DNA from 4 places in the Pantoea sp. X-Soil-TKNS-1280 genome. Region 4 is predicted to be linked to each of the others. Evidence: predicted binding sites of a transcription regulator. Region 4 holds the regulator's gene; each other region holds the start of a gene.
The links. The regulator Fur, encoded in region 4, represses iron uptake genes when iron is present. The targets are predictions, from matches to a motif close to ATAATAATGAGAACNACTATCAA.
Positions count from the first base shown of each region.

Region 1 (8,182 bases), on a different replicon from region 4:
TGGCGGTCTGCAGGCCGGGGAGCGCGTGATTGTGTCCGGTATCCAGCGGGCTCAGCCAGGCATGACCGTTAAACCTGTTGCTGCAAACGCTTCCTCCTCTTCGTCCACAGGAACCGCTGACTGATGTCCAGATTCTTTATTGACCGGCCCATTTTTGCCTGGGTGCTGGCGATTATCGTCATGCTGGCCGGGGGGATTTCGATCCTCAAGCTGCCGGTGGCGCAGTACCCTGACGTCGCCCCCACCTCGGTGCAAATCCGCGCCACCTACCCCGGCGCAGACGCCACCACGCTGCAGAATACCGTGGCGCAGGTGATCGAACAGAACATGAGTGGCCTGGACGGCCTGATGTACATGTCCTCCAACAGCGACTCCTCCGGCACGCTGCAGCTCACGCTGTCGTTTGAGAACGGCACGGACCCGGATATCGCCCAGGTGCAGGTGCAGAACAAGCTGCAGCTCGCCACCCCGCGTCTGCCGCAGGAAGTTCAGCAGCAGGGCATCTCGGTGCGTAAATCCTCCAGCGTGTTCTTCCTGGTGCCGGGCTTCGTCGATGAATCCGGCCACATGAGCATGGAAGATATCGCGGACTATGTGGCCTCCCATCTGCAGGACCCCCTCAGCCGTATCAACGGCGTCGGCGACACCACCCTGTTCGGTTCCCAGTACGCGATGCGTATCTGGCTCGACCCCAACAAGCTGGATAACTACCAGCTGACCCCGGTCGATGTAATGAGCATGATCAGATCCCAGAATGCGCAGATCGCCGCTGGCCAGCTCGGCGGTGCGCCACCGGTGAAGGGGCAGCAGCTTAACGCCTCGATCATTGCCCAGACCCGCCTCACCTCACCGGAACAGTTCGGCAACATTCTGCTGAAGGTGAACAGCGATGGCTCCCAGGTGCGCCTGCATGACGTGGCCCGCATCCAGCGTGGCGGTGAGAACTACAACTTTGTGGTGAAAATTAACGGCAAACCGGCTTCCGCACTCGGCATTCAGCTGGCTGCAGGCGCTAACGCGCTGGATACCGCCAATGCCATTCGCGCCAAAATCAATGATCTGAAGCCCTTTTTCCCGCCGGGCCTGAAGGTGGTTTATCCCTACGACACCACGCCGTTTATCAGCATCTCGATCCACGAAGTGGTGAAAACGCTGTTCGAAGCGATCGTGCTGGTGTTCCTGGTGATGTACATGTTCCTGCAGAGCTTCCGCGCCACGCTGATCCCGACCATTGCGGTGCCGGTGGTGCTGCTCGGCACGTTTGGCATCCTTAGCGCCTTTGGTTACTCGATCAACACCCTGACCATGTTCGGCATGGTGCTGGCGATAGGCCTGCTGGTGGATGATGCCATCGTGGTGGTGGAGAACGTCGAACGTGTGATGGCCGAGGAAGGGCTGAAACCGAAAGCCGCTACGCGAAAATCGATGGGGCAGATCCAGGGGGCGCTGGTCGGCATCGCGCTGGTGCTGTCGGCGGTATTTGTGCCTATGGCTTTCTTCGGTGGCAGTACCGGCGTTATCTATCGTCAGTTTTCCATTACCATCGTGTCGGCGATGGCGTTGTCCGTGCTGGTGGCGCTGATCCTGACGCCGGCCCTGTGCGTGACCATCCTGAAACCGGTAAAACCGGGTACCCACGGTCAGCATCGTGGCTTGTTCGGCTGGTTTAACCGCAAGTTCGATCAGAGCGCCCATCACTACACCAATTCCGTTGCGCGCATGCTGAATCGCAGTGGTCGCTTTCTGCTGATTTACGGCGTGCTGGTGGCAGGTATGGCGGTGCTGTTTATGCGTCTGCCCACCTCGTTCCTGCCGTCGGAAGACCAGGGCGTGCTGGCCACGCAGGCGATCCTGCCGGCTGGCGCAACTCAGGAACGTACCCAGGCTGTGCTGGACCAGGTGAGCGATTACTATCTGACCAACGAGAAAAAGAACGTTGAGAACGTGCTGTCGATCAACGGCTTCGGCTTTGCCGGACGCGGTCAGAACGTGGGCATCCTCTTTGTCGGCCTGAAAGACTGGTCAGAACGTGACGGTAGCGAGAACTCGGTTGATGGTATCGTCAGCCGTGCAATGAAATCGTTCAGTAAAATCATGGACGGTAACGTGGTGGCTTTTAACCTGCCGCCAATCATTGCATTGGGTAACGCCACCGGCTTCGACTTTGAGCTGATCGATCAGGGCGGCCTCGGCCATGAGCAGCTGACCGCCGCGCGTAACAAACTGCTGGAACTGGCGCGTCAGCATCCTGACGTGCTGACGGCGGTGCGTCCGAACGGCATGGAAGACAGCCCGCAGTATAAGGTCAATATTGATCAGGAAAAAGCCACCGCGTTGGGCGTGGATCTTACCGACATCAACACCACCCTGAGCAGCGCCTGGGGCGGCAGCTATGTCAACGACTTTATTGACCAGGGCAGGGTGAAACGCGTTTACGTGATGAGTGATGCGCCTTACCGCATGATGCCGAAGGACCTGGACAACTGGTACGTGCGCGCCAGCAACGGCAAAATGGTGCCTTTCGCCAGCTTTGCCAGCGCGGAATGGGTGTTCGGTTCACCGCGTCTGGAACGCTACAACGGCCTGTCGTCGGTCGAAATTCTCGGCCAGCCATCACCGGGTAAAAGCTCCGGTGAGGCGATGGCGCTGATGGAACAGCTGGCGAAGCAGCTACCACCCGGCATCGGCTATGACTGGACCGGGATGTCGTACCAGGAACGGATGAGCGGCCAGCAGGCCCCGGCGCTGTATGCTATCTCGCTGATCGTGGTGTTCCTGTGCCTGGCTGCGCTGTATGAAAGCTGGTCGATCCCGTTCTCGGTGATGCTGGTGGTGCCGCTCGGCGTATTTGGTGCGCTGGTTGCCACCATGCTGCGTGGTCTGAATAACGACGTTTACTTTGTGGTTGGCCTGCTGACGACCATTGGTCTGTCAGCGAAGAACGCCATCCTGATTGTGGAATTCGCCAAAGACCAGATCGAGATAGAAGGTAAAGGCGTGGTGGAAGCCACCCTGGAGGCAGCCCGTATGCGTCTGCGTCCGATCCTGATGACATCACTGGCGTTTATCCTCGGCGTCCTGCCACTGGCGCTCAGTTCCGGTGCCGGTTCCGGCGCACAGAACGCGGTGGGCACCGGGGTGATCGGTGGCATGGTAGCGGCGACGCTGCTGGCAATCTACTTCGTACCGGTGTTCTTTGTCGTGGTGCGCAACCGCTTTGGTGGTAAGGCGCATGATGAGGACGATGAGGAGGACGAATACATCGCCCGCTAGCCTGCTTTTCACCCGCTAGCACCATCAAACCAGCCGGTTGTTCCGGCTGGTTTTTTTATCCTTACGATGGCTGATTGATTACGATATATGCACAGGAAAGAAACGTGAGATATCTGACTGAGCGGAAGCTAAAGGAATCACAGGCGGGGGAAGTTTTATTTTACTCAATTACGGACAGGACATCAGCGCAATGAACATCTTTCAGTCATATATTTCGTTTTAATCCCGTCGCTAATTTTCTGAGTGAGCAATCGGTGTGAGTCATCCTCTGCCACGGTTTTACTCATCAGGCTATCCGGCTTGCAATTATCACTTAAAGGTATTGTGTTCACCGGACGCATAAGTTCAAAACCGGATAATTCATCGCCAGATCTGACGTTAATAACCTGCGTCCTGATACCATACGAGGAAATTTCATCCGTTATTGACTCAATAAATGCTCTTAATCCTTTTTTAATCGCATAACTAATTGCAACACCACCCGGCATTTTTTTATCAATTGGTGCTGAAATTAGAATAATCTGCCCTTTTTTTCGTTTTCTGAAAAATGGGATTAATGCACGAACTAACAGGATAGGCTCATTGATTCCTGAAATAAGTGCATAATTAACATCCAGTGAAGTCATCTCTTCGGTGGACTGAACTACATTATGACCATCGCATAATATCACCCCATCCACTTCAGACCCACGTCCAAAGACAACCTTTAAGCAACTGATTATATTTGCATTTTCGTAACTGCACATTTCCTCAGCCATGAAATTATCAGGATATAAAGAGGTTAAGTCTGTAACATTTAAATAATTTTTGACAATAGCCGTAACATGATGCCCTTTATGGAGCAACTGCCTGGCAACCTCTTTTCCCGTTCCGGCTTCAACACCGGTTAAGATCCAGTTCATAAGTTTTTTCTATATTTAACTTTTGTAAAGTTTTGAATAGCGTTTTGTAAGCCTGCGTTATCAAATACCATAAGTTAGCAGGCGAACTATTTATGAAATTGTGCTCTTTTTGGCTTTTCTCAGTATTAATTTTATCATTTACCCGATTGTGCCTTATTTGTATTAGCAGATTTACTAAAAATGCTTTCAATGTTAGAAAATTTATCGCCGGGTAACTTTTCCCGCGCTCATACAAAAACAAGCAGTGGTTTATACGAGGAATAAAATGAAAACGCCTATTAGAAAGCTTTCTTTAGCTATCGCAGGGTTTATTGTTGCAAGCGCAGCACATTCTGCTGAAGTATATAACAAAGATGGTAACAAGTTAGACATCAACGGCATGGTGGTTGGTGAGAACTATATCAGTAATGATAAAAGTGTTAACGGTGACCAATCCTATATGCGTTTCGGATTCAGAGGCGAAACCCAGATTAGCGACCAGCTCACTGGTTATGGTCAATGGCAGGCGCAATGGAACCTGAATCAGACTGAAAATCAGACCAATCAAATGTATACCCGTATTGGTTACGCAGGTCTGAAATACGGTAATTATGGTTCATTCGATTACGGTCGTAATTCCGGCATCATGTATGACGCATTCAGTTATACCGATATGCAGCCTGAGTTCGATGGCCTGACCTATAACTCAGACCAGTTCCTGTTCCACCGTGGTAATGGTCTGGCGACTTACCGTAATGATAATTTCTTTGGCCTCGTAGATGGCCTGCATTTTGCCCTGCAGTATCAGGGTAAAAATGATGGCGGCGGTGAGCCGGGTGTACGTGATGTGCTGCGCCAGAATGGCGATACCTTTGGTATGTCAGCATCGTATGACATCGGCGCAGGCTTCAGCATTGCTGGCGCATTCATGAGCGGCGACCGTACCAACGAGCAGAACAGCCTGACCAGCGGCATCATGGGTCATGGCTCGAAAGCCGAAGCCTATACTGGCGCGATTAAATACGATGCCAACAATGTTTATCTGGCCGTGATGTATGCCCGCGCCTATAACGCATCCCGCTTTGGTTCTGCGTCTTCAGACGACAGCGCCTATGGTTACGCGAACCAGTCCGATCTGTTTGAAGCCTATGCGGGCTATACCTTTGATTTCGGTTTAGTACCGTTCATTGGTTATAACCAGACTCGCGGCAAACATCTGGGTGCCTCTGCTGATGGCAATACCTATGGCAACCAGGATCTGGTGAAATTTGTTGATATCGGTGCGACCTACAACTTCAATAAAAACATGAATGCGTATGTCGACTACCAGATCAACCTGATGGATAGCAGCGAGTTCTCTCAATCTGCTGGCATCAGCACCAGTGATGTTGTCGCTGTGGGCATGGTGTATCAGTTCTGATGATTATCGGGCGAGGAGATCCTCGCCCGTATTTTCCCTGATCATCCCTTTTTGAAGTAATTTTGCGGTGTTTCCCCCATCGCCTTTCTGAACATGGTGATGAAAGAGCTGGAACTTCGATAGCCGAGTTCCGTCGCTATGGTGGCAACCGACATCCCCTGCGCCAGCCGGGTCATGGATTCCACCAGCCGTAACTGTTGTCGCCATTGGCCAAAGGTATAACCGGTCTGTTTGATAAACAGCCGACTCAGCGTTCTGTCGCTGGTGCCGATGCGATCACCCCATATTTCCAGTGATTCATTATTTGACGGTGCCTGCATCAGCGCCTTACAGATTTTCTGGAGTCGTCGATCTTCGGGAAGAGGCAAACAACCCTGCTGCAGTTCCTGTGCCTCGTGTAATCCTCTTAGCAACAACGGCACAATCATTTCGGAGAGAATATAAGTTTCCTGTCGGCGCTCTTTCACCATTTCCAGCACCAGTTCACGCAGAAGGGAAGAAACCAGCAAAACACAGCATTCTTTTCTTTCATGACGCCATACATCGGGTTCAATATAAATACTGTGCATCAGGGCTTCACCGGATGCATACAGTTCATGACCGGTACGGGGTAACAATAATAATCCGCGATTCGGTCCCAGCGTCCAGGAGCCCTGGCTGGTGATCACGCTGAGTACGCCACGGGTGGTGAAAATAAACTGTAATTGCTCGTGAGAATGCCACGCCTGCCGATCGCCGTTCCGGTATTCATAGGTATTAGCGATCACCGGACGGGACTGCTGCTGATATTGTCCCTGCGAAAAGTAATGCCATGTCTCTTCCACACTATCTCCGCTTATTGACGGCAAATTCCGCCAAAACATGTCTGTTTTGCAAAACTTATTGGCAATACACCCTAGCAGCCCATCTGATATGATTCAATATGAAAATAAAAATGATTTTCATTCTTGTTTGCATACGCAAACAACATAGCGACATCTTCGTTTGAATCGGAATTGATGAAATGAAATCTTCGGAAATTTATGGGGCTACCTGCGTCATTTCACCTGCATCAGGGAAATATCCACTGTTAATCACTTTATTACTTCCGGTGGTGGCTCACGCTACGCAGCAACAAACCACCCAGGCGGATCAAAACGTCATGGAGGTTAATGCACAGGACTTTAAAGAAACCGGTAACGGACCGGTGTACGGTTATGTTGCTCATCAAAGCACGGCCGGAACGAAAACTGACACGCCATTGATTAAAACGCCCCAGGCGATCTCCGTCGTCACACGGGATCAGATGTCTCTTCAGAATGTCCAGAGTGTTGCCCAGGCGCTGCGTTACACCTCCGGTATTGCGTCGGAACAGCGCGGGGCGAATACGGATTCACTGGAATATCTCTATGCCAGAGGTTTTTTAATCGACGAACTCTGGAATGGCCTGTATACCCCCGGCCCGTCCGGTGGCTTCGGCTATAACGTGACCAGCTTCGATCCCTATATGTTTGAGCGTATCGAAGTATTACACGGTCCCGCGTCCGTCCTTTATGGGCAGGGATCGCCGGGCGGCGTGGTGAATATGGTCAGCAAGTTACCGCAGAAAAATCAGCTGAATGAGGCAGGCGTACAAACGGGCAGTTATGGTCGTGCTCAGGGCTTTGTTGATGTTGGTGGCGCGCTGAATAATGACCAGACTGTGCTCTACCGCATCGCAGCAGACGGCTTTAATACCAGCAGCCAGACTGATTTTGTTAAGGAACGCCGCTTTTCCATCGCGCCCAGCCTCGCCTGGCAAATTAACGACGACACGCATTTCACGCTATACGGTAATTATCAGACCGACCCGGATGCCGGATATTACAATTCTGTCCCCATTAATGGGGACATCAAAGTGCCACGCAGCCTGAACCCTGGCGATCCCAGCTTCGACAGCTTCCGCAAGACGCAAGGTGCGATTGGTGAAGAGTTAACTCACCGATTTAATGATGTCTGGTCAGTGAAACAAAGCTATCGCTTCCTGCGCAACAGCCAGAAATTACAGTATGTCGGGAATGACGGATTTAATGCTGATGGGAAAACCCTGAATCGCACCGCCTATCTCAACTATGGCGATGTTGACGCGCATACGCTCGATAATCAGGCGCTGGCAACATTCACCACCGGTGCGGTGTCTCACAAGGCAACGTTTGGCGTAGATTATCAGCACATCCGCTTCAGCCACTGGTTTTACAGCGCAGCCGCACCGTCGCTGAGCATCAGTAACCCGCAATATGGGCAGACGATCCCTACCCCCAATTTCATGTACGCCACCTCCACAGAGGCGACGCTGGAGCAACTCGGTGCTTACGGACAGGACCAGATTGATGTCGGTAACTGGTCGTTTTTATTAGGCATGAGGGAAGACTGGACCAACAACAGTACGCATTCCTTTAAAACGCAGGAGACACAGTATCAGTCGGCCCGCGCGTTTACCTGGCGTACCGGTGCGGTTTATCAGTTTGCTAATGGTATCGCCCCTTACATCAGCTACTCACAGTCTTTCCAGCCTCAGTTGGGAACGGATTATGAAGGTAAGGCGTTTACACCGTCGAAAGGCGAACAATATGAGGCTGGCGTCAAGTTC
Region 1 is NZ_AP035965.1:56,703-64,884, reverse strand. Features, by position in the region: gene AC6I8X_RS25530 (efflux RND transporter periplasmic adaptor subunit) at 1-124, shown strand, start outside; gene AC6I8X_RS25525 (efflux RND transporter permease subunit) at 124-3,273, shown strand; gene AC6I8X_RS25520 (SDR family NAD(P)-dependent oxidoreductase) at 3,456-4,175, opposite strand; gene ompC (porin OmpC) at 4,441-5,574, shown strand; gene AC6I8X_RS25510 (AraC family transcriptional regulator) at 5,616-6,398, opposite strand; gene AC6I8X_RS25505 (TonB-dependent siderophore receptor) at 6,578-8,182, shown strand, end outside.
Region 1: a site for Fur is predicted at 6,497-6,519, ahead of AC6I8X_RS25505 (TonB-dependent siderophore receptor). Genes of this name have one in related genera too.

Region 2 (8,182 bases), on a different replicon from region 4:
AGTTTACGTAATGCTTCCATATAGGGAACCACAACGGCACGCAGTGCGTAGTCGGTCGCGGCGATGGTAAAGGTCATCTCTGCACTGGCCGGGTCAAACGCTTTAGGTTGTAGCAGCCCGTTAACTTCAGCAAGGATCTGTTTAATCGGCGCAGCCAGTTCCAGCGCCCGCAGCGTTGGCACAATGCCGCGTTGCGTACGGGTAAATAACGGGTCGTCAAAACACTCACGCAGTCGGGTTAGCATGCCACTGACCGCAGGTTGTGTCAGCGCCAGCCTGTTGGCCGCACGCGTCACGTTACGTTCATCAAGCAATGCATCAAGTGCTTTGAGCAGGTTGAGGTCCATGGTTCTGATATCAATTGACATGATGGCTATCGCAAAAACTAATGGTGAAATTTATTTCAGCACGGACTGTGGTATTCGGCAAGCACAGCTGTTATTACCTGTGATGATGACTGAAATCATAAATGCCGATAATGCTGATGGGAGCCAATACCCCATACTAGCGAATCAGATACTTCAGTCGCTAAGGAACCATGATGTCTGCTAAAAAAATACTGTTCGTGCTCACCAGCCACAACAAACTGGGTTCGACCGATGGCGTAACGGGCTTCTATCTTCCCGAATTAACTCATCCTCTTGAACAGCTGGAAAAAGCCGGTTTCAGCGTAGATTTTGCTTCAATTAAAGGTGGCAAGCCGCCGGTGTATGGCGTTGAGCTGGATGATCCCGTCAATGCGCATTACTGGCGAGATGAGACCTTCCAGTACAAGCTGGCGCATACCGCGGCACTGGAGCACGTGGATGCAGCGCTATACGCTGGGGTGTTATACGTGGGTGGACATGGCACGATGTGGGATTTTCCTGAGAGTGCAGCGGTTCAACGCGTGACTCGCGAGATATGGCAGCACCATGGCGTGGTAGCAGCGGTGTGCCATGGCCCTTCCGCGCTGGTCAATGTCACGCTTGATGACGGCGAGCTGCTGGTCGCGGGCAAGCAAGTCAGTGCCTTTACCGATGAAGAAGAACATATTGTGCAGCTGGAAAACGTCGTACCGTTTTTACTGACCAGCAAATTGCAGCAGCAGGGAGCGATTATTGCTGGTGCTGCTGCATGGCAGGATCAGGTTTCGGTAGATGGGCGTTTAGTCACCGGGCAGAATCCACAGTCAGCTGCCAGTGTGGGTAAAGCAATAGTTAAAATATTACAGGGATAATGTTCTTCTTATTTCTCTCTGATGTCTTTAACGTCAATCCCGGTGCGCACGCCGATTCGCGCCCCGCAGTCATTCGGTCGGCGTCATGCCGACCAGCTCAATAATAGCTGCTCTCGCCATCTGCTTAATCTAATGCGAGCAGAGGAGCCTGGGTTGTGATGTCGCCATAGTTAAGTATGTTGTAATTATACTAGTCATTTCCCCTTCTCAGAAACCTGTAAGCATCAAGTCACCGCAAGGATAGGCTACTTATTAACCAAAAAAGGAGAAAAAAAGGAGATTCCCCATCACTGATATACAATGATAATCATTCTCATTATCATGCGTATTTACTTACAAGTGTTAACAAAACAGGGAGAATGATTAAGTGAATGCAACCAAATGTAACCAAAGGCATCCCATCGCGTTGCTTTTGGCCGGGCTGTTGAGCACGTCAGCTTACGCCGCCAATGAGGAGCCCACCGAAAAACTGGCTGACGATGAATCGATGATTGTCACAGCGGAAGAAGAACTGAAACAACAGCCTGGTGTTTCAACCATTACTGCGGAAGACATTCAAAAAAGCCCCCCTGTTAACGATTTATCCGACATCATTCGCAAAATGCCAGGTGTCAATCTCACCGGCAACAGCGCCAGTGGCAGCCGTGGTAATAATCGTCAAATCGATATTCGTGGGATGGGACCGGAAAATACATTGATCATGATAGATGGTGTCCCTGTCACCTCTCGCAACGCCGTTCGCTACAGCTGGCGCGGCGAGCGTGATACCCGTGGCGATACCAATTGGGTGCCAGCCGAAATGGTGGAACGTATTGAAGTGATTCGTGGACCGGCCGCTTCCCGTTATGGTTCCGGTGCCGCAGGGGGGGTGGTGAACATCATCACTAAACGCCCAACGAATGACTGGCATGGTTCACTGTCTCTGTTCACCAATCAGCCAGAAGATGATAAAGAAGGTGCCACTAAACGCGCCAACTTCAACCTCAGTGGCCCGCTGGCCGGTGATGTATTGACCATGCGCCTGTTCGGAAACATCAATAAAACCGATGCCGACGCTTATAACATCAATACCAATGAAAACGGATCCTATGCAGCAGGCCGTGAAGGCGTACGCAATAAAGACATCAACACGGTGTTCTCCTGGAAAATTACCCCATTGCAAGTTGTCGATTTCAGCTACGGCTACAGCCGCCAGGGTAATATTTATGCCGGGGACACTCAATACAGCAACGGCAATATCAGTCCTAATGGCCTGGTGGAATCGCTCTACGGTGATGAAACCAATCGCATGTACCGCCAGAGCTATGGTCTGGCCTGGAATGGCATCTGGGATTGGGGTACGTCAAAACTCAATTTCAATTATGAGAAAACCAACAACACACGCCTGCAAGAGGGTTCGACAGGTCGCGTTGAAGGGATGATCAACAGCGATAGCTACGCTACCAGTCGTCTTGAAAGCTATCGCGCTGGGGGAGAAATCAACTTCCCGGTACAGTTGCTGGTCGATCAAACGGTCACATTAGGTGCAGAATGGAATCGTGACGAATTAAACGACCCTGCCTCAATGAGCGCAACCGATCAATCCGGTGTAATTATTGACGGCGTATCAGGCGACCCATCTGCACGCAGCAGTAAAAATAGCGCCACCATCAGCTCGCTGTTTTTTGAAGATAATATTGCCGCCACCGACAGCACCGAAGTTATTCCGGGCTTACGCTTTGATTATCACAATAAGTTCGGTGCTAACTGGAGTCCGAGTCTTAATATTTCGCAAGGTCTTGGCGATTACTTCACCTTAAAGGCGGGTATTGCGCGCGCATTTAAAGCACCGAATCTTTATCAGTCCACCGAGGGGTATCTGCTTTCCACGCGTGGCAATGGTTGTCCGGTAGGTCTCACCACGGGTAGCTGTTATTTATTAGGTAATGAAAACCTCGATCCGGAAATCAGTGTCAATAAAGAAATCGGTATCGAATTTAATCATGATGGTTATATCGCCGGGATTACCTGGTTCCGTAATGATTACAAAAACAAAATTGTCGCGGGTGATGACCTGGTGGGTTATGCCTCTAACGGCTATAACGTGTTACGTTGGGAAAATGGTGGTAAAGCGATTGTTGAAGGCCTGGAAGGAAATCTGACGATTCCGCTGGTGCGCGATACGCTGGAATGGCGCACCAACGCAACATATATGTTCCGTTCAGAAAGCAAGAAAACAGGTAATCCGTTGTCTGTTATCCCGGAATTTACCATTAACTCGCAGCTTGACTGGCAGGTTACCGAGAAGCTGGATGCCAATATTAACTGGACCCAGTATGGCAGGCAGAAACCCCGTCAATATGCTGAAATACGTAATGAAGTCGGTGCAATTTCTAATCGGGAAATTAGTCCCTACTCCATCTTCGGTTTAAACATGAATTACGATATCACCAAAAACCTGCGCGCCAATGCAGGGATCAACAACCTGTTTGATAAACGTATATATCGTGAAAATGATGGCGCATCGACCTATAACGAACCAGGCCGTGCTTATTATGCCGGATTAACCCTGTCGTTCTGACGTGATTCACCACCCTGCCAGCACTGCGCTGGCAGGATATTTTCCCAATCAGATTTATTTATCTGAAGGATGGGAGATGATGTTAAGCTCGATTGCCAGACTGATAGCATGCTTTGCATTCTTAACACCCAGCTTTCTGACAATATTTCCCATATGAAATTTTACAGTACTGACGGTGATATTAAGTATGCGGGCAATTTCAGGGTAAGTTTTACCGGTACTGCTCCAGTAAAGGATCGAGTTCTCACGAGAGGATAAGGTACTTTCTGCAGTCTGTTGAGGCTTATTTTCTTCACGATAAAGATGAAGCAACATCTCATGGGTGTCAATTAAAAGTCCCTGAAGATCATTTTTATGCCTTTTAACCTCTTCATTAATATCAGCCATTAAAAACTTATTAATATACAATGACAATACTGCCAGATTATTATTCTGATCATGAAGAACAAACGTTTGACCACTAATAATATCATAATAAGGCTTTACCGCACTGAATATCTTGTCTATGGTCCATTGAGAGTTAATCTGCAGACTTTCATCCCAAATAAGTGGAGAAACACGATTTAATGCATTAATAATAATAGGATCTATGTATTGATGTTTATTCTTAAAGTAAACATCGGTCCAATACTCCGGAAAGTCAGTGACGATAATCATATCGTCTGCGTTCCTTTTATTCATAACCCCATACGCGTAATTCATCTGACCATATTTTGCCAAGTTTTTTTCTAGATGATTCTTTATAATTTCATTTTTTTTGGAATCCGAAAAAAAACCTCTATTCATTTACTTATTCCTCGGAGCTGACTGTCCAAAATTAAATATTCACTTTCGATAAAGTAAAGTAACCTATAGTGCTATAGTATAGCAGATATTTCTCATGACCCAGCAAGAAGAAACGTCTCTTTTTGTATGAGAATCAGCTTAGCATAGGCTGTAAATCATACATTATCATTCATGCCATCACTAATTAACTGAAAACAATCAGTTTTCAATATCCAATTTTCATAGCTTTAGCCCTGCTCATTGTGGTTCTCGCCAGATTGGATACAATTCAGGAAATCCCTCTATAATAAGCGGCGCTCCTGCATCACGATAACCAAATCGTCTGACCAAGGTACGGGTACTATAAGTTGTACATTCGGCATAGCAAGGTAATTTTTCCTTATCAAGAATAATATTTAGGTGACTAAATAACTTAGCCACTATTTCGCCCCCTCTGCACAAGCGTGAAACCGCAACAGCGAATACATAATAATGTGATGGTGTACGTGGATGATAGTCGTCCAGCCCATTCATAAGTGCCGACACTGCCATATAATCCTTTCCGCATTCCTGACGCAGTTGACTATAAATTTGAGCATTATCATCTGCGGTCATTTTCATCAATTCAGGACCAAAATATACCAAAGCACCCGAATTATTTTCGGTAACAAGAATACCACCAAACTTTTGGGCAAGATCAACGTAAACGCGAAAAAACCCCAACAACGCCTTCATACGTTGCTCCCGATAAGTGCCGGTAAATACAACTTTGAGTACTGGGTCGTTATAGAACTCAGAAGCCAGAAGATCACAGACTATGTCCAGATCTGAATCCTTAGCATGTCTACATTCCATGTTTATACCCCTGAATATTTATCACTGGTATCGTCGCTGGAGAGACCCTGTTCAAAAAAGGCATCATTTCGCTGCAACGCCTCAACAAGACTATCAATTGCTGAGCGCGTAACGTGTGGCATCACCACAATATGTGCCAGGTCCCCTCTGCTACTCAGGTGGAATTTTTGGAATATCTCTTTTCCGGGGCGGGTAAAAACCACCACCAGCGACTGTGGACCCCGTTCCACGCGGAACGATGGATGAATAACTTTGATGGTGGTTAACTGTTCATACGCATAAGCGGCCAATTGCTCGCACTGCGCAGCAATCCGACTCTGCATCGGCTGAGATACGGTATTCACCATATACCAGAGAAATAATGCGGACATACCATTACGCGAACCACACAATGTTGTATCGGGAGAATGAATATATTCAGGCAGCGTGGCGGGCTGCATCCGGTATTTTTCTTTCGTCATATAGATTCCGGATGCAAAGGGAGCGCCATACCACTTATGGGAACTCATTACGATAGAACTCACAAAGGGCAGACGAAAATCGAACTGAGGTCCCTTCACTTTGCTGATCTTGCTCTGATAAGCCATTTCGAGATAGGGCAAATATGCCGCACCAAGCGCACCATCAATATGGATCCAGAAATCAGGTCTGCTGTCACCCTCAGTCTCGATACAGAAATCATGTCGTTCAAGGACAGGAGATAGCTGTTGCCAGATAACCTGCGCATCATCAAATCCTCCCTGAAATGTGGTGCCCACATTCAGCACTATCATCGGCGGATGTCCATGTGCGGCGAAAAAATCAACCAACGCCGTTAACGATTCAGGATTCACCGCACCGTGTTGATCGACTGGCACTCCATGTGGCCATTTACCATCCGCAGTGATCGGGCACTGACCGGGAAAGTATTTATCACCCATTTCCTGAAAGGTGGTGATACCCAAAATGCTGGCACATTTCTCTAATGAATAATGCGATTCCTGAGAATAATAAAGTACAGGAACAGATAACTCTTTTCGTTTTGTTTTACCTGAGGCCTGATTCACCTGGAAATACTCGCGTGCACTCCACAGTGCATACATATTCCCTTCCGTGGATCCCATAGCCAACACATAACCCCAGAATGACTCTTGAGTTAACGGCTCTCGTAATTCTGCATGCCAGAGCTGGCGGAAATACTCGAGCACCTCCTGCTCCAACTCACGCGTATGTAGCAGCACTGAGGTATTCTCAAAAGGATCACCAGCATTATTCAGGTGGATATTTATAAAGGGAGAAATAGCGGAATAGTCGAATTTTTGACTTACCGGATAGCCTAAAGATAATTCCTGTTGACTGACAAGATTAGTGTATATTTTATCAAGCCGCTTTCTCACCTTATCGTGCACACAAAAGTTGGTAATAGTGAAAGTATGAGGACGTTTTACATGCCTGATAAAAGAATGCGGAATGGTCTTGCCAAACTTTGCCTTCGCGACTACAAATGTTTTGCTTACGCCCAAAGAATTTTCCATATAAACATCTCCATTGTGGGGTGCGGAACGTATTATGTTAGCCCCCATAACAAATCAATATGTTATGGAGGTCATGACAAACGCGAGTCAGGCAATTTGCCATATTTATAAGACTTATGCTGTGCACTGGCTAACAAATTGACTGTCTAACGCCCAACAGCAAGCTAATGATATAAATCTGGTGTCTCATAAATAGGGGTAACAAAAAAATTTTGTACCTTTAGTCAGCCAGCACCAGCACGCGACGCCAGCTCTCCTGCCGCATCCGGTCTAACTCTGGCTGGCTTCGGCGGGGCAATTCTCACGGATAAACAGGTTAAACGGTGTGATGTTGTCGTGCAGGGCAAACTCATCGCTGCGGTTGAAACGACGCGCCAGCGGTACGCGCGTTGAAGTCGCCAGCCTGCGGGCTTAACGGGAAAACGAGGAGGGAGCGCAGTTATTTTTTACCGGGCTTCATGCTGCGATTCAGATCCTGAATACGCTTCATGGTTTTCACGGTACGCGACGCAGTGGCCGATGCTACCGACAAAATCAGCATCTCAAGGCACACCAGCACCGTGCCATGCAGCGGCATACGGCCATCCTCACCACCGCGTGGCACATTAATCACCACGTCAGCCTCCTTAGCAAAAAACGAATCGGTGGCGTTGGTCAGCAGAATAATCGGGATACCGAGGCGTTTTGCCTCCTTAACCGTGGTGATACCCTCCCGATGCGCCGACTTTTGCGCCATCATGATCAACACATCACCGCGCTGTAGCGCAATCAGTTGCTCAGCCAGCGCCACACCGGAGCGGTTAAGTGCCACCGCCGGGATCCCGATACGCACAAATAAGCGGCGGCTGTAATCCGCCAGCACGCCTGACGCATTAATACCAAACAACCCCACCTGACGCGCTTCAATTAATAACGCCACTGCCGCAGAGATTGCCTGACGATTATGCGGTTCAGATAGCGCATCACAGGCGCGTTTATGTCCGCCTAAGACAAAATCAATGCCGGAATTAATATCACAGGACAGTTCTCCGACCGTGGTAATCATTTTTTCTTCGGAATTCATCGCCGGTCCAAACCAGGCGACCAGCGTTTTTTTTAAATCACGTAATCCGGCAAAACCCAATGCCTGAACGGCACGAACCACGGTGGCATCTGAACTCTGCGTCGCGGCAGCAATTTCCATCGCTGTCGCTTCTACCACCGCCTCACGATTTTCATGGATATAGCGCACCACCGTTTGCAGCTGAGGAGAAAGTCCCGCAGCTCGTG
Region 2 is NZ_AP035963.1:180,127-188,308, reverse strand. Features, by position in the region: gene AC6I8X_RS20875 (LysR family transcriptional regulator) at 1-368, opposite strand, end outside; gene AC6I8X_RS20870 (type 1 glutamine amidotransferase domain-containing protein) at 542-1,219, shown strand; gene AC6I8X_RS20865 (TonB-dependent siderophore receptor) at 1,587-3,779, shown strand; gene AC6I8X_RS20860 (helix-turn-helix transcriptional regulator) at 3,834-4,565, opposite strand; gene AC6I8X_RS20855 (N-acetyltransferase) at 4,803-5,279, opposite strand; gene AC6I8X_RS20850 (pyridoxal-dependent decarboxylase) at 5,402-6,913, opposite strand; gene AC6I8X_RS20845 (MurR/RpiR family transcriptional regulator) at 7,353-8,182, opposite strand, start outside.
Region 2: a site for Fur is predicted at 1,520-1,542, ahead of AC6I8X_RS20865 (TonB-dependent siderophore receptor). Genes of this name have one in related genera too.

Region 3 (8,182 bases), 640 kb from region 4:
ATGGCCGCAAAACGCGCAGAGAGCGAGGCCGAGGTCATCAGGGTTTTGGGTGCCGCGTCTTCCAGCATCAATTGCAGACGGTCATCGGGATAACCGGTATCGAGTGGCAGATAAGCGGCACCCAGTGTAACAATCGCCTGTAGCGCCAGCGAGAGCTGCACTGAACGCGGCAAAGCCACCGCCACGATGTCACCACGTTGTACGCCAGCGGCACTTAACTGCTGCGCCAGCGCAAAGACCTGCTGCTGCATCTGGCGATAGCTCAGCTGATGCTGCGCATCGGCCAGTGCCGGGGCATCCGGGGTGCGCGCGGCCTGCCGGGCCAGCAGCGATGCCAGCGTTTCCGCCGGGAGCGGATGCGCGGTGTGATTGATATCAGTCAGCTGGCGATGTTCCTCAGCCGTCAGCAGATCCAGCTCACCGCACGGGCGCTGCGGATCTGCCGCCAGTTGCGCCAGTAATAAGGCGAAACGACGGCTATGGCGTTGCAGGGTGGGCAGATTGTAGCGTGCTGCATTCGCCAGCAGCTCCAGCGTCAGTTCACCCTGTTCGCTGATGTAGATGGCAATTTCCAGATCGCGTACCGGGCCGGATGCCAGCTGATGGGTAATCCCTTCAACACCGGCGAAATCCAGCTGGTAGTCAAACATCTTCAGGTTGATCACCGGGCCATAAAGCGGATCGCCATCACCGAGACGCCCGAGATCGCGCATCACCTGTTCGGCATCGTAGCGCTGGTGGCGGCGCATCTTTTTCACTTCACCGGCCAACTGATTCGCCAGCGTAGCCAGCGGTTGTGCCGGATCGTAGTGGATCGCCATCGGTAGCACGTTAATCACCGGACCCGTGGCGCACAGCGCAGCCGAACCGATACGGCGCATAAAGATAAAACCCGCGGAGAAATCGTTTTGCCCGCTCAGGCGGGCCAGCCATAGCCCCACCAGCGCGAAGGCAAGATCGGCGGCGCTATGCTGAGGATGCTGGCTCACCAGCTGCTGGAAGGTGGCGCGATCCAGCGTCAGGCTGTGACGCAGCAAATCGGTACTGGCGCTTTGTCCTGCCAGCGGCTGGGGCGACAGTGAGGCGGGTGCAGGCAGGCTGGCACCTTTTTCGCGCCAGAACTGGCTGTCACGCGTGAAGGAAGTGGATTGCTGATAGCGCTGATACTCTTCCACCACCTCGCTAAAGGGAATAAAGGGCGTGGGTTCCGGCGACTGCTGTTGTGCCCAGGCGCTGTAAAGATTGGCAATGCGGCGCGTCAGGGCGGTAAAACTGAACCCATCCACCACCAGATGGTGATAACGCTGATACCAGAACCAGTGCTGCTCACCCAGCCGGAACAGGCAATGATGATACAGCGGTGCGCCGCTCAGCACGCGCAAATCGCCGTTCATATCGGCGCGCATCAGGGCGCGGGCTTTGGCGGCGGGGTCGGCTTCTGCACGCAAATCGATGAGCTGCGGCTGGCTAAAGTTCTGCGCCTGCGGCCATTGCAGTGCCTCACCGTCTACCTCGCCAAATGCCATGTTTAGCGTATCTGCTTCCTGCATACCCGCAATAATCGCTTTGCACAGCAGGGCGCTATCGATATCACCCTGCAATTCAATAAAGTGCGCGACCGCATAGGCGTTGTGATGGCGGGACAGCTGATCGGCAATCCAGATGCCGGGCTGGGCCGCCACCAGCGGCAGGGTTTGCTGTTCGGTGAGGTGTCGGTTCATCAGGGATTCAGACATTGTCGCTCCGGTTGGTGTCCTGCGTCAGCGGCCGGATATCCTGCCAGTTCTGTTCCAGCCAGTTCAGGCAGGCGGGTTGCGGCTGTGGGCCAAACACCGTTTGCCAGCCAGAGGGAAGGGCGCTGAACGCGGGCCATAAACTGTATTGTTGCTGCGGATTGCACAGCACCAGACAATCCTGCTGCGGATCGTCAAAGGGATTGCGATGTTCCATGTCGGCTCCTGCTTGTTTAATGCGGGGTCGGATTGCGCCACAGCGCTTGCAGGCCATCCAGCAGACCACCACGCCAGCACAGCGCATCGTGTCCACCTTCCACCGGCTGGTAATCCACCTGATAACCGGCCGCCTGCAACAACTGCTGCAATTGCTGATTAGCCTGCAAAATCAGCCCTTCACGTTTGCCTGCTTCCAGCCAGAAACGCAGTGGCTGACGCGGTGCCAGACCCTGCTCCAGCTGCTGGATCAGCCAGCCGTGCGCATTACCGCGCTCCGGCCACCAGAAGGAGCCGGACAGACTGATGGCATTGCCAAACTGCTGTGGCCAGTGCAATGCGGCGAATACCGAGGCGAGTCCGCCGAAACTTTGCCCGGCCACCACGGTGCTGTCAGCGTTCTGCCGATAAGGTGCCCACTGTGCCACCTGAGGGAGCAACTCTTCCTGTAAGGCTTGCCAGAACCGGGCATTACACGGCAGCTCGCGGCTGCGATGTTCGCGGTCGATGATGTCGATAAACAGATACACCGCCGCAGGCAGCGTGCCCTGATCGGTGAGTTGTTGCATCGGACCGGCAATCGGCATGCTGTGCGCCCAGAACTGCCCATCAAGCAAAATGGCCAGTGGTCGCTGCCGGGGTTCAGCCGCGCCGGTGCAGTACAGCCAGACGGAACGGCTGTTGCCCAGTAAGGTGCTGTCCCAGCGATATTGCTGTAAGGCGATTTCAGGGGCTCGGCCTTCATCAATGGCGCGCCATACCTGTTGATTAGGGGCCTGTGGCAGATGCAGGGGAGAAACGCCCATGCCACGCCCACCAGACCAGCCACGCAGGGTATTGAGCGGATCGGCCTGGGCAGTCGGGAATTTATCGCGCCACCAGTTGCGCAGGGCATACATGTCGGCATCCCCGGCGAAATCGGTCGCTTGTTTATCGGGCATCAGGCAGTAACTGCCACGCCAGTTGGCTGGCAGGAGGGTCTGCCAGTACCAGACATCGGTATTGGCGACACGTATCAAAGATTGTGGGGGGCGGTGTTGGTGGTGATCGGTCACGCCGGTGATGTTGATCCACACTCGCTGTGTGCGCGACTGCGTTTCATTGCCCTGCGGATCGCGCCAGAAGAAAGTGACCTGACATGCGCCATCCACCTCTCCCTCGACATACGGGATGCCTTTACGTTGCTGCTCCTGCCACCAGGCTTCACTGCCGGTTATCTCGTTTAGCCAGGTCATAGGTGCTGCCAGTCGCCGTTTACTCAAGGATCTTTTCACAAAGGTTACAGATAATACTATTGATAATTATTTGCATTTGCAATAGGGTGTTTCCGCTCATAAATGAGCACGCTCGTTCCGCCTGTCACCTTTCTCATAAAGGAAGGGATGCGCGACGGATGGCACTGCCAGGTTTGGGACAGGGCGACGATAAAGGATTGTGACTTTCTCACCGGCGCGCCAGTTACGTTTGCTGGCAATCCAGGAACGAAAAAATGAAAAAATATTCGCGTTTATCATTAGCCATTCTGATTGAACTGGGGCTTCTCTCCGGTACCACCTGGGCAGCAGAGACCTCCAGCAGCACGACTACCAGCACAGACGCCGCTTCCGTTGATGGGGGCACCATGATGGTGACCGCCCAGCAGCAAACGTTGCAGGCTCCAGGCGTTTCTACCATTACCGCCGATGAAATCAAAAAGCATCCGCCAGCGCGCGATGTGTCTGAAATCATCCGCACCATGCCAGGCGTTAACCTGACCGGTAACTCCACCAGTGGCCAGCGTGGCAACAATCGCCAGATCGATATCCGTGGTATGGGCCCGGAAAACACCCTGATCATGGTTGATGGTATGCCGATCACCAGCCGTAACTCGGTACGCCTTGGCTGGCGTGGCGAGCGTGATACGCGCGGTGATACCAACTGGGTACCGCCAGAGCTGATCGACCATATCGACGTGATTCGTGGTCCGGCCGCGGTGCGCTACGGCAATGGCGCGGCGGGTGGCGTGGTGAACATCATCACCAAGAAATACACCGATCAGAAATGGCACGGTTCCTGGAACAGCTATTTCAACGTACCGCAGCACAAAGATGAAGGCGCAACCAAACGCACCAACTTCAGCCTGCAAGGGCCGCTGGGTGATGACTTCAACTTCCGGTTGTACGGTGGCTTAGCCAAAACTCAGGCGGATGCCTACGATATCAACGAAGGCCATGCTGCAGACCGTACCGGGACTTATGCGGGCAGCTATCCGGCTGGACGCGAAGGTTCCGTCAACAAAGATATCAATGCGTTACTGAGCTGGGCGTTTGCGCCGATGCAAACCCTCGAATTGCAGGCAGGCTACAGCCGTCAGGGTAACCTTTATGCCGGTGATACGCAGAACACCAACACCAGCACGCTGGTGAAAAGCCTGTACGGTGATGAAACCAACCGCCTGTATCGCCAGAACATCTCGCTGAAATGGACCGGTGCCTGGGACAACGGTGTCAGTACCAGTACCTGGGGACGCTACGAGAAAACCCGTAACACCCGTATCAATGAAGGCCTGGCGGGCGGGACCGAAGGGATCTTCTCCAACAGCGGCTTTAACACCATCCAGCTCGACGACATTATGCTGCACAGTGAAGTCAGCATTCCGTTTGAATGGTTGATTAACCAGACCGCAACGCTGGGCACTGAGTGGAATCAGCAGCGTATGAAGGATCCTTCTTCCACCACCCAGGCAGCCAGCTACGGTAGCGTGCCGGGCATCTCGAGTACCGGACGCAGCCCGTATTCCCAGGCTGAAATCTTCTCGTTGTTTGCCGAAGACAACATGGAAGTCACGGACAGCACCATGCTGACGCCGAGCCTGCGTTTCGACCATCACTCGATTGTGGGCAACAACTGGAGCCCGTCACTGAACCTGTCGCAAGGGCTGGGTGATGACTTCACGCTGAAGATGGGGATTGGTCGTGCTTATAAAGCGCCGAGCCTGTATCAGACCAACCCGAACTATCTGTTGTACAGCAACGGTCAGGGTTGTGCTGATGCGTCCAGCGCCTGTTATTTGCAGGGTAATAAAGACCTGAAAGCAGAAAACAGCATCAACAAAGAGATTGGTCTGGAGTGGAAACACGAAGGCTATCAGGCCGGTCTGACCTGGTTCCGTAACGATTATCGCAACAAAATCGAAGCGGGTATGGTCTCAACCGGTACCGCCTCTAACGGCACCACCAACATCTACAAGTGGGAAAACGTACCGAAAGCGGTGGTTGAAGGGCTGGAAGGCACCATCAATATCCCGTTCTCTGACACCGTAACGTGGAATAACAATTACACGTATATGCTGCAGAGTAAGAACAAAGAGACCGGCGACCGTTTGTCGATTATCCCGCAATATACCCTGAACTCGACGCTGAGCTGGCAGGCAACAGAAGATCTGTCGCTGCAAACCACCTTTACCTGGTATGGCAAGCAAGTGCCTAAGAAGTATGACTATCATGGCAATCCGGTTACTGGCAGCGCCACCGATCAGGTTAGCCCATACTCCATTATCGGCATGAGCGGCACCTACGATATTAACAAGTATGTTAGCGTCACCCTGGGTATCGACAACCTGACTGACAAGCGTCACTGGCGTCAGGGTAATGCCCAGACTACCGGCAACGCGACGACCGGCGCGTATTTGTATGGTGCTGGTGCGAACACCTACAACGATTCAGGCCGTACTTACTACATGAGCCTCAACACGCAATTCTAATTGAGATGATGAGGCAAACGGCAGCGGGCAATCAGTCCGCTGCCGTCTTTCCGGTTAACCAGTTCCAGGCTGCCGTGATGCATCTGCACAATGCGCAGCACAATATTCAGACCCAGACCGCTGCCACCGTAGCGTTGATCGCGACGTCGGAAGGCCTTAGTCAGTTCCTCTGCCGCACTGGCTTCAATGCCTGGTCCCTGATCCCACACTTCAACGATCACCTGCTGTTCTTCTTCACGTAACAACACCTGCACTTCACTGCCTTCCGGGCTGTAGCGCGAGGCATTTTCCAGTAGGTTACGCAGCATAAGACGCAGCAAAACCGCCTCACCCTGTTGCGGTACATCCGTGCCCTGCGGCCAGAACAATTGTTGCTGACGCTGCGCGTAAAGTTCGGCCATCTCCGGCTGCAATGGTTGCATGATGTCCTGTTGCCAGTGCAGCTGCTGATAGTGACCGCCAGCCAGCGCCTGGCCAGCACGCGACAGCATCAGTAATTGTTCAACCGTGTGCATCAGCTGATCGATACGTTCCACCAGCATTTCACTTTGCGGTACGTTTTGCTGTTGCAGCAGCTCCAGATGCAGGCGCAGTCCGGCCAATGGTGTGCGTAGCTCGTGGGCGGCATCAGCGGTAAACAGGCGTTCCTGTTGCAGCGTATGATCGAGGCGCGACAAAAGTTGATTGATGGAGGTGGTCACCGCCACGATCTCTTCCATCTCGGAATAGAGCGGCAGTGGGGCCAGATTATCGGCGGAGCGATGGGCAAGGCTGCTTTGCAACAACTTCAGCGGGCGGATAATCCAGTTGATGGCCCAGAAGGAGAACAGCAACGTCAGGCACACCATCACCAGCGACGGCAACAGCAGTGAGGCAATGGCTTCGCGGATTTCGTTTTCGACGTGATCGTTACGTGCTTTGGCGGTGAGCGTTTCATTCACCAGAAAGCCAATCTGTTCGCGGCTTTCGTGCCACAGCCAGACGGCGCTCATGATCTGGCAGGTGAGCAAAATCAGCGCCAGCATAATCAGCAAGCGCTGACGCATGCTATTCATTCACGTTCTTCCAGCCGATAACCGACGCCACGCACGGTTTTGATACGATCTTTGCCGAGTTTGCGGCGCAGATTGTGAATATGGACTTCCAGCGTGTTGGAGCCGGGATCATCGTTCCAGCTGTAGAGATCCTGTTGCAGGGTTTCGCGGTGCACATTCTGCCCGACGCGCATCAGCAAACGGGTTAGCAGCGCGAACTCTTTCGGTGTGATTTCCAGCGGCTGGTTCTCCAGCAGTACCTGCTGAGAACTGAGGTTGAGAGTGAGGTCACCCTGCTGCAACAGGTTGTCGCTATGGCCCTGATAGCGGCGAATCAATGCCCGCACGCGTGCCTGCAGTTCCACCAGGGCAAAGGGCTTCACCAGATAGTCATCGGCACCGGCATCCAGTCCATCCACCCGATCTTCCAGCGCATCACGCGCGGTGAGAATCAGTACCGGTACGGCGATGCCATCGCGACGCCACTGACGCAGTAGCGCAGCACCGTCACGATCGGGCAGTCCGAGATCCAGTACGATCAGGCTGTACTGGCCACTGCGCAGCAAGGCATTGCTTTCTGCGGCGCTGGCGGCACAGTCCACGGCGTACCCCTGGGCGCTCAATGCCTGGGCCAGGCCCGATTGCAGCAGCGCATCATCCTCAACGATTAACAGTTTCATCAGTTGTTCTGGTAAATGTCCTTGTAGAGGCGGCTTTCAAAACGCACCAGCGGAATGCGGCGTGTCTTCTGGTCTTCCGGCGGAACAGCATAACCGGACAGATACTGGACAAAGGCAACGCGCGCGCCGCTGGCAGTGGTAATGAATCCTGCCAGATTATAGACGCCCTGCAGCGAACCGGTCTTCGCCGATACCTTACCATCAACGCCCGCTTCATGCAGACCACCACGATATTGTAGCGTGCCATCGTAGCCCGCCAGCGGCAGCATGGAGATGTAGTTCAGCGTTGAATCATTTTTGGCAATGTATTGCAGCACCTGCATCATGGTACTGGGTGCGACCAAATCATGACGTGACAGGCCGGAGCCGTCTACCTGAATGGTGTTGCCGAGATCGATACCGGCTTTTTCGCGCAGAATGCGGCGCACCGCATCAGAACCGGCACGGAAGGTGCCCGGGACATTGAAGTAATGATGGCCAATGGTACGGAACACGGTATCGGCAATCATATTGTCCGATTTTTTCAGCATGGTGTGCAGCAAATCGTGCAGCGGTGCGGATTGCGTGGAGGCCAGCACGGTACCCGGCGACGTGACCTGCGTCTGACGCACCAGATGGCCGCTGTAATCGATATCCGCAGCGCGCAGTTCATCCTTCAGGATCTCGCCCGCCCAGGCTGCGCCATCCTGTACGGCAAAGGCCAGTGGCAGCGGTTCAGCACGCTGACGCATGCAGCCGGTCAGGGTGTAGCGGTTCAGTTCGCCTGGCACCACATCC
Region 3 is NZ_AP035962.1:611,126-619,307, forward strand. Features, by position in the region: gene AC6I8X_RS02750 (enterobactin synthase subunit F) at 1-1,736, opposite strand, end outside; gene AC6I8X_RS02755 (MbtH family protein) at 1,729-1,950, opposite strand; gene fes (enterochelin esterase) at 1,967-3,184, opposite strand; gene AC6I8X_RS02765 (TonB-dependent siderophore receptor) at 3,439-5,691, shown strand; gene pmrB (two-component system sensor histidine kinase PmrB) at 5,688-6,746, opposite strand; gene pmrA (two-component system response regulator PmrA) at 6,743-7,405, opposite strand; gene dacB (serine-type D-Ala-D-Ala carboxypeptidase) at 7,405-8,182, opposite strand, start outside.
Region 3: a site for Fur is predicted at 3,238-3,260, ahead of fes (enterochelin esterase). Genes of this name have one in related genera too.

Region 4 (8,182 bases):
TGGCCGCGGCAGCGACTGCCTCAGTGGCGGCGGCTCAGCCTGCTGCTTCTGCACAACCTCAGGCGGTGCTGAACAGCGAAAAACGCGTGGTAGCCACGCTGCTGGCTCCGGTCAGTGGTGAGGTGGTGGCACTGGATGCGGTGCCGGACGAAGCCTTCGCCAGCAAAGCGGTCGGCGATGGTCTGGCGATCAAACCCACCGGTAAAACCGTGGTGGCACCGATTGCCGGTACTATCGTGAAAATCTTCAACACCAACCATGCGTTCTGCCTCGAAACTGACAACGGCGTCGAGATTGTGGTGCATATGGGCCTTGATACCGTCGCGCTGGAAGGCAAAGGCTTCACGCGGCTGGTGGAAGAGGGGGCGACCGTTGCGGCGGGACAGCCGGTGCTGGAGATGGATCTGGATTTCCTCAACGCCCATGCGCGTTCGATGATAAGTCCGGTGGTGGTCAGCAACAGCGATGATTTCGCGGGCCTCAATCTGCTGGCGAGTGGTTCCGTCGTGGCAGGTGAAACCCGTTTGTACGAGGTTAAAGGCTAAGTCCTTGTGATGAACCCGTAAGGCAGGAAGCGATTCCTGCCTTTTTTGTTTTAAAACGGCCAACAAACGGTTGTTTCCCTCCTGCGCTTTGTGGATCATACTCCGTTACTTCGTAGTACAAATCACCCGTATTGTATTTGAGGATTTTGAGATGAGTGAGGCTGAAGCCCGCCCAACGAACTTTATTCGTCAGATTATCGACGAAGATTTGGCGAGCGGTAAGCACAACAGCGTGCATACCCGTTTCCCGCCTGAGCCCAATGGTTACCTGCATATTGGCCATGCGAAATCGATCTGTCTGAACTTTGGTATCGCACAAGATTACCAGGGTCAGTGCAATCTGCGCTTCGACGACACCAACCCGGTGAAAGAAGATATGGAATTCGTTGAATCCATCAAGCGCGACGTGCAATGGCTGGGCTTTGAATGGAGCGGAGACGTTTGTTACTCCTCAGACTATTTCGACCAGCTGTACAGCTACGCAGTGGAACTGATCAACAAAGGCCTCGCCTATGTTGATGAGCTGACACCAGAAGAAATCCGTGAATACCGTGGCACCCTGACTGCGCCGGGCAAAAACAGCCCATACCGTGATCGTACCCCGGCTGAAAACCTCGCGCTGTTTGAAAAAATGCGCGATGGCGGTTTCGAGGAAGGTAAGGCCTGTCTGCGTGCCAAAATCGATATGGCATCCAACTTTATCGTGATGCGCGATCCGGTGCTGTACCGTATTAAGTTTGCTGAACATCATCAGACCGGCAAAAAATGGTGCATCTATCCGATGTACGATTTCACCCACTGCATTTCCGATGCGCTGGAAGGTATCACCCATTCGCTTTGCACCCTGGAATTCCAGGATAACCGTCGTCTGTATGACTGGGTGCTGGACAACATCTCCATTCCGGTTCATCCGCGTCAGTATGAATTCTCGCGCCTGAATCTGGAATATGCCGTGATGTCGAAGCGCAAGCTGACGCAGCTGGTGAGCGAGAAGATCGTCGAAGGCTGGGATGATCCGCGTATGCTGACCGTTTCCGGTCTGCGCCGCCGTGGTTACAGCGCCGCCTCGATTCGTGAGTTCTGCCGCCGCATTGGCGTAACCAAGCAGGACAACATCGTGGAAATGGCGTCGCTGGAGTCATGCATTCGTGACGATCTCAACGAGAACGCACCGCGTGCGATGGCGGTCCTCGATCCGCTGAAAGTGGTGATTGAGAATCTGCCTGCGGGTCATGAAGAAATTATCACCATGCCAAACCATCCCAACAAACCGGAGATGGGTACGCGTGATGTGCCGTTCAGCCGCGAAGTGTGGATCGATCGTGCGGATTTCCGTGAAGAAGCCAATAAACAGTACAAACGTCTGGTGCTGGGCAAAGAAGTTCGTCTGCGTAATGCTTACGTGATCCGTGCAGAGCGCGTGGCGAAAGATGAAGAAGGCAATATCACCTGCATCTACTGTAGCTGTGACGTTGATACCCTGAGCAAAGATCCGGCTGATGGCCGCAAGGTGAAGGGTGTGATCCACTGGGTTTCCGCGATCCACGCGTTACCTGCGGAATTCCGTCTCTACGATCGTCTGTTCAGCGTGCCAAATCCGGGAGCGGCTGAGGATTTCCTCACCACCATTAACCCGAATTCACTGGAAATCAAACAGGGCTTTGTCGAGCCTGGACTGCGTGACGCCGATGCGCTGGCGCCGTATCAGTTTGAACGTGAAGGTTATTTCTGCGCGGACAGCGTTTACTCACAGCCCTCTAAGCTGGTGTTTAACCGCACTGTCGGTTTACGTGATACCTGGGCGAAAATCGGCGATTAATCCTTTTTGTCGTTATCACCATATCATCATGAAAGGGCGAGCAATCGCCCTTTTTTATTGGCTGTAATTTCGGGCTGGCAACCTTTTATGCTGTGGGGTGTGAAATGCGTTTGTTACCGGGATTTGCAACTAATCTGACTTTAGTAAAATTAATCCATTTGCGAGTGTGAAAAACTGTATTTCAGGTAGGCTATGCGCTCCCAGACGTTGCTCCGCGGGTTGAAAAAGGAAAAAAAATGACGAGTCTCGCTCAGGAAGCCAAACACAGCGTAGTGGTTTTACATCAGCTTATAGAACGTATTTTTAATCAGTCAGAGGGCACTGACGACAGCATTGAGTTGTTTCTCTCGCATTTTCACCCGGATTTCAAAATGGTGACCCCGCAGGGTAAACAGCTGGATTTAAATGCGATGGAGGTGTTGTTCCGCCAGTTGCGTGGTCAGCGGGAAGGGATGCGTATCGCGACCAGCGAACATGCCATCATTTCACAGCAAAGCCAGGAAGTGACCATTCAATATCGTGAGTTGCAGATGATGAACGGCAACAACCAGAGTCGTATTTCTCTGGCGGTGCTGGATTGCACCACCTCCATTCCGCGCTGGCGTTACCTGCAGGAAACGCTGGTTCTGTAATCTCAGGAATAAAAAAACCGGTGCCAGGCACCGGTTTTTTCATACTGCATAGCACATTTTATTGCTTATCGTGGAGCGTCTCGTCTTCGCGGCAGTCTCCCAGCGCACAGTGGCCGTACAGGTACAGGCTGTGGTTGGTGAGTTTGATACCGTGACGTGTTGCGATTTCACGTTGACGCGTCTCAATAGACTCATCACTGAACTCGATCACTTTGCCACAATCCAGGCAGATCAAGTGGTCATGATGATGCTGTTGCGTCAGTTCAAAGACGGATTTGCCACCTTCAAAGTTATGACGAGTCACGATACCCGCGTCATCAAACTGGTTAAGAACGCGATATACCGTTGCCAGACCAATCTCTTCGCCCATGTCGATCAGGCGTTTGTACAAATCTTCCGCACTGACGTGATGGCACTCGGGTTCCTGAAGCACTTCCAGAATTTTCAGTCTGGGTAGAGTGACTTTCAGGCCAGCCTTCTTCAATGCGGAGTTGTTGTCAGTCATGCGGATATTGTCCTGTTACTTTGCTAGTCACTTGCGGCGCAGGGCCTTGAATGTCGATCACGCGCATTCTCATTTGCGTCTCATTATAGAACTCAAGCAGTGAAATGAAAACCAAGGGCACGTCCTGAAATCACCAATGGCTGTAGGGAAAAATGTCGCTAACGCCGGCGGGGATCGTACAGGTCTTTGTTTCCATTTCACTCAGCCTCATTCTGATGCCAGAGGAATAAGCGGATGACCGTTACGGGTATTCTACAGATTTGCAGGTAAAAGTTAAAAAAACGTGGCTATTATTTTTATAGGAATTTCCGATTCTCAATGTGAGCCAGCGCCCACATTGAGTAGGAAAGGGGATCAGGCTTCGATAATGTCTTTCAGCTGCAGCTCATCGAAAATCTGTTTCACCCACTTATCAACACGTTCGTTGGTCAGTTCCGGCTGACGATCTTCATCGATAGCCAGACCAAGGAAGTGTTTGTCATCGGCCAGACCTTTGGACGCTTCGAAGTGGTAACCCTCGGTCGGCCAGTGACCGACAATCACCGCACCATTTGGCTCGATAATGTCACGGATGGTGCCCATCGCATCGCAGAAGTATTCTGCATAATCTTCCTGGTCACCACAGCCGAACAGCGCAACCAGTTTGCCATTGAAGTCGATCTCTTCCAGCGTCGGGAAGAAATCATCCCAATCACACTGTGCTTCGCCGTAGTACCAGGTCGGAATGCCCAGCAACAGAATATCGAATGCTTCGAGATCTTCTTTAGTGCTCTTGGCAATGTCATGCACTTCGGCCACGTCTTTACCCAGTTGTTTCTGGATCATTTTTGCAATGTTTTCAGTGTTGCCGGTATCGCTGCCGAAGAAAATGCCTACGATTGCCATGGGTTAAGTGACCTCTTAAATCCTGATATTGAATATGTGATGACAGCGAATGATAGCAGACCGGGCAAAGTGGCGGAACTTGTAAAGCCGTGACTTTTGTTCCTGCGTGCGGTCTGCGCCTGTTACGACAGTTTGAGCTGCGCCAGCAGCATTTGTTCAATTAATTCGCTGCGGCTGATGTTTTGTTGCTCAGCCAGGGTGTTGAGTGCATCAACGGCCTCGCTGCTCATTTTCAGCTCAACACGACGCAATCCTCGCACTTTATCGCGTTTCAGCTGATTGCGTTTGTTAATCCGCAACTGTTCGTCACGCGTCAGCGGACTGGTTTTGGGGCGACCGGGACGCCGCTCATCAGCGAAGAGATCGAGCGTGGTACGGTCAGTCTGTTCTTTTGCCATGATTTGTAAAACTGAGTGGGCGCGAACGGCGGAAAGGCGCTGCGCGATTTATACATTATCGGCCCGGCCACGGTGAAAAAATCATCCGTGGCAAATTTTTAGCGCGACATCATACTCCAGCGCCCCTGACTACGCCAACCTTAAACGGTTCGCGGCAAGCTTTTGCTTTTACAGTACAAAAAATCGGCGCGCTGCGCGCAAAACGGCTTCAGGTTTTTCGGCATGGACCCAGTGCCCGGCGCCGCTGATGACATGCGCATGTGCCTGGGGGAACTGGCGCAACAACGCATCACGGTGCTGATTATCCAGATAGGGTGAATCACCACCGCGGATAAACAGCGCCGGATGTGGCCATGCAGGTACCTCTTCCCAGCCGGAGATAGTGGTGTAGTTATCCCACAACACCGGCACATTGAAGCGCCATTCACCGTCCTGGAACGATTTCAGAATGAACTGAATCACGCCTTCTTCATCCAGCAGGGGGCGCATCACCTCAGCGGCTTCGCTGCGGCGTGTCACACCTGCTGCGCTTACGGCACGGATAGCGGCGAAAATTTCATCATGGCGACGCGTCTGATAATCGACCGGGGCGATATCGATCATCACCAGTTTTTCAATGCGGTGTGGTGCGATGGCGCTTAACGCCATGGCGATTTTACCGCCCATCGAATGACCAACGACGCTGACACGATCGATGCCCTGGGCATCCAGCGTTTCGACAATATCCTGCGCCATCGCCGAATAGTTCATGATTTCGCTGCGGCCGGAGAGGCCGTGATTACGCACATCAACCTGCAGGGTAGGGCAGGCATCGCGCAGGCCACGCGCCAGTACACCGAGGTTATCCAGGCTGCCAAACAGGCCATGAATTAACAGAATAGGGGTAGCTTCGGGGGCAGATTGTTCAGTTTGCAGACGGGCATTCAAAATCATGGCAAAGTTCTTACGGTTGTGAGCTTCGCTTAGGTTATCATGGATCCACCTGTCCAGGAGCCAGCCAGGTGGGTATTAGGGCATTATCTGACTTTTGCCCTGAAACGATGCCAGCGCTATCGGCAGCCTGGGATTTAACTTTATAATCCTCATGTTAGAACCCGCTCACATTTTGCACGGCAGGATTTTGCTAAGGCCTTTGCAGAAATGCGTGGTTCTGTCATTTGCCAGAATCGTACGGAAAAAGATGAAAACGATTGAAGTTGACGAAGAACTCTACCGTTATATTGCCAGCCACACCCAGCACATTGGCGAAAGCGCCTCCGAAATTTTGCGCCGCATGCTGAAGTTCACTGCCGGTCAGAGTGCCCCTGCAACCCCTGCTGTGGCTCAGGCTGCAGCAAAAGAATCACAGCCAGTGCGCAGCGAACCGCGCCCGCAGGATCGCGTTCGCGCGGTACGTGAACTGCTACTTTCCGATGAGTATGCGGAGCAAAAAAAGGCGGTTAACCGCTTCATGCTGGTCTTGTCAACGCTCTATCGTCTTGATCCCGCAGCCTTTGCTGAAGCCACTGCGTCACTGCAGGGGCGTACCCGTGTTTATTTCGCGGGTGACGAGCATACGCTGTTGCAAAATGGCACCCATACTAAGCCGAAGCACGTGCCCGGCACGCCGTATTGGGTGATCACCAATACCAATACTGGTCGCAAATGCAGCATGGTGGAGCACATCATGTTAGCCATGCAGTTCCCACCGGAGCTGACAGAGAAAGTTTGCGGCACCATTTAAACTGAAGCGTCAGGGAGAAGCGCCAATGGCCAATCACCCCCGTGCCGGGCAACCCGCCCAGCAGAGCGATTTGATTAACGTTGCACAATTAACCTCTCAGTACTACGTTTTGCAGCCTGATGTGGCTAATCCGGAACATGCGGTGAAATTTGGCACTTCCGGCCATCGTGGTAGCGCAGGACGTCAGAGCTTCAACGAAATGCACATTCTGGCGATTGCTCAGGCGATTGCGGAAGAGCGTAAAAAGAACGGCATCACTGGCCCGTGCTATGTCGGTAAAGACACGCATGCGCTGTCTGAACCGGCGATTCTGTCTGTACTGGAAGTGCTGGCGGCTAACGGCGTGGATGTGATTGTGCAACAGGACAACGGTTATACGCCGACGCCGGCGATTTCTAACGCCATCCTGGAGCACAACAAACGCGGTGGTGCCCAGGCTGATGGCATTGTTATCACACCGTCGCACAACCCACCGGAAGATGGTGGCATTAAATACAACCCGCCGAATGGTGGTCCGGCCGATACTAACGTCACTAAAGTGGTGGAAGATCGTGCTAACCAGCTGATGAAAGGTGGATTGAAAGAGGTGAAACGTCTGCCACTGGATCAGGCGTGGGCCAGCGGTCATATCGTTGAACAGGATCTGATTCAGCCATATGTGGCAGGTCTGGCGCAGGTGATTGACTTCCCGGCGATTCAGAAAGCGGGCCTGAAAATTGGTGTGGATCCGCTTGGCGGTTCCGGCATGGCCTACTGGCAGCGTATTGCCGAGCACTACAAGCTGGACATCACCATCGTTAACGATGCGATAGATCAGACGTTCCGCTTTATGCATCTGGATAAAGATGGCGTAGTGCGTATGGACTGCTCGTCAGAATGCGCCATGGCTGGCCTGCTGGCGTACCGCGACAAATTCGACCTGGCATTCGGTAACGACCCGGATTATGACCGCCACGGTATCGTGACTCCGGCTGGTCTGATGAATCCAAACCACTATCTGGCGGTAGCGATCAACTACCTGTTCCAGCATCGTCCGCAATGGGGCAAAGATGTCGCCGTGGGTAAAACTCTGGTGTCCAGTGCGATGATTGACCGTGTGGTGAACGATATTGGCCGCAAGCTGGTGGAAGTACCGGTTGGCTTTAAGTGGTTTGTTGATGGCCTGTTTGATGGCAGTTTTGGTTTCGGCGGTGAAGAGAGCGCCGGGGCATCTTTCCTGCGTTTCGATGGCACAGCCTGGTCCACTGATAAAGACGGTATCATCATGTGCCTGCTGGCCGCAGAAATTACGGCGGTAACCGGTAAAAACCCGCAGCAGCATTATGATGAGCTGGCTGCGCGTTTTGGTGCACCGAGCTACAACCGTTTACAGGCCTCAGCAACGTCGGCACAGAAAGCAGCGCTGTCGAAACTGTCTCCGGAAATGGTCAGTGCCGATACCCTGGCAGGTGACCCGATTACCGCGCGTCTGACGGCCGCACCCGGTAACGGCGCGGCGATTGGTGGCCTGAAAGTGATGACGGAAAATGGCTGGTTCGCTGCTCGTCCGTCAGGCACCGAAGATGCCTACAAAATCTACTGTGAAAGCTTCCTTGGTGCTGAGCATCGTCAGTTGATCGAGAAAGAAGCGGTAGAGATTGTCAGCGAAGTGCTGAAGAACGCGTAAGCGATACAG
Region 4 is NZ_AP035962.1:1,252,230-1,260,411, forward strand. Features, by position in the region: gene nagE (N-acetylglucosamine-specific PTS transporter subunit IIBC) at 1-545, shown strand, start outside; gene glnS (glutamine--tRNA ligase) at 697-2,364, shown strand; gene AC6I8X_RS05830 (hypothetical protein) at 2,601-2,996, shown strand; gene fur (ferric iron uptake transcriptional regulator) at 3,055-3,501, opposite strand; gene fldA (flavodoxin FldA) at 3,856-4,386, opposite strand; gene ybfE (LexA regulated protein) at 4,509-4,784, opposite strand; gene ybfF (esterase) at 4,953-5,717, opposite strand; gene seqA (replication initiation negative regulator SeqA) at 5,965-6,507, shown strand; gene pgm (phosphoglucomutase (alpha-D-glucose-1,6-bisphosphate-dependent)) at 6,533-8,173, shown strand.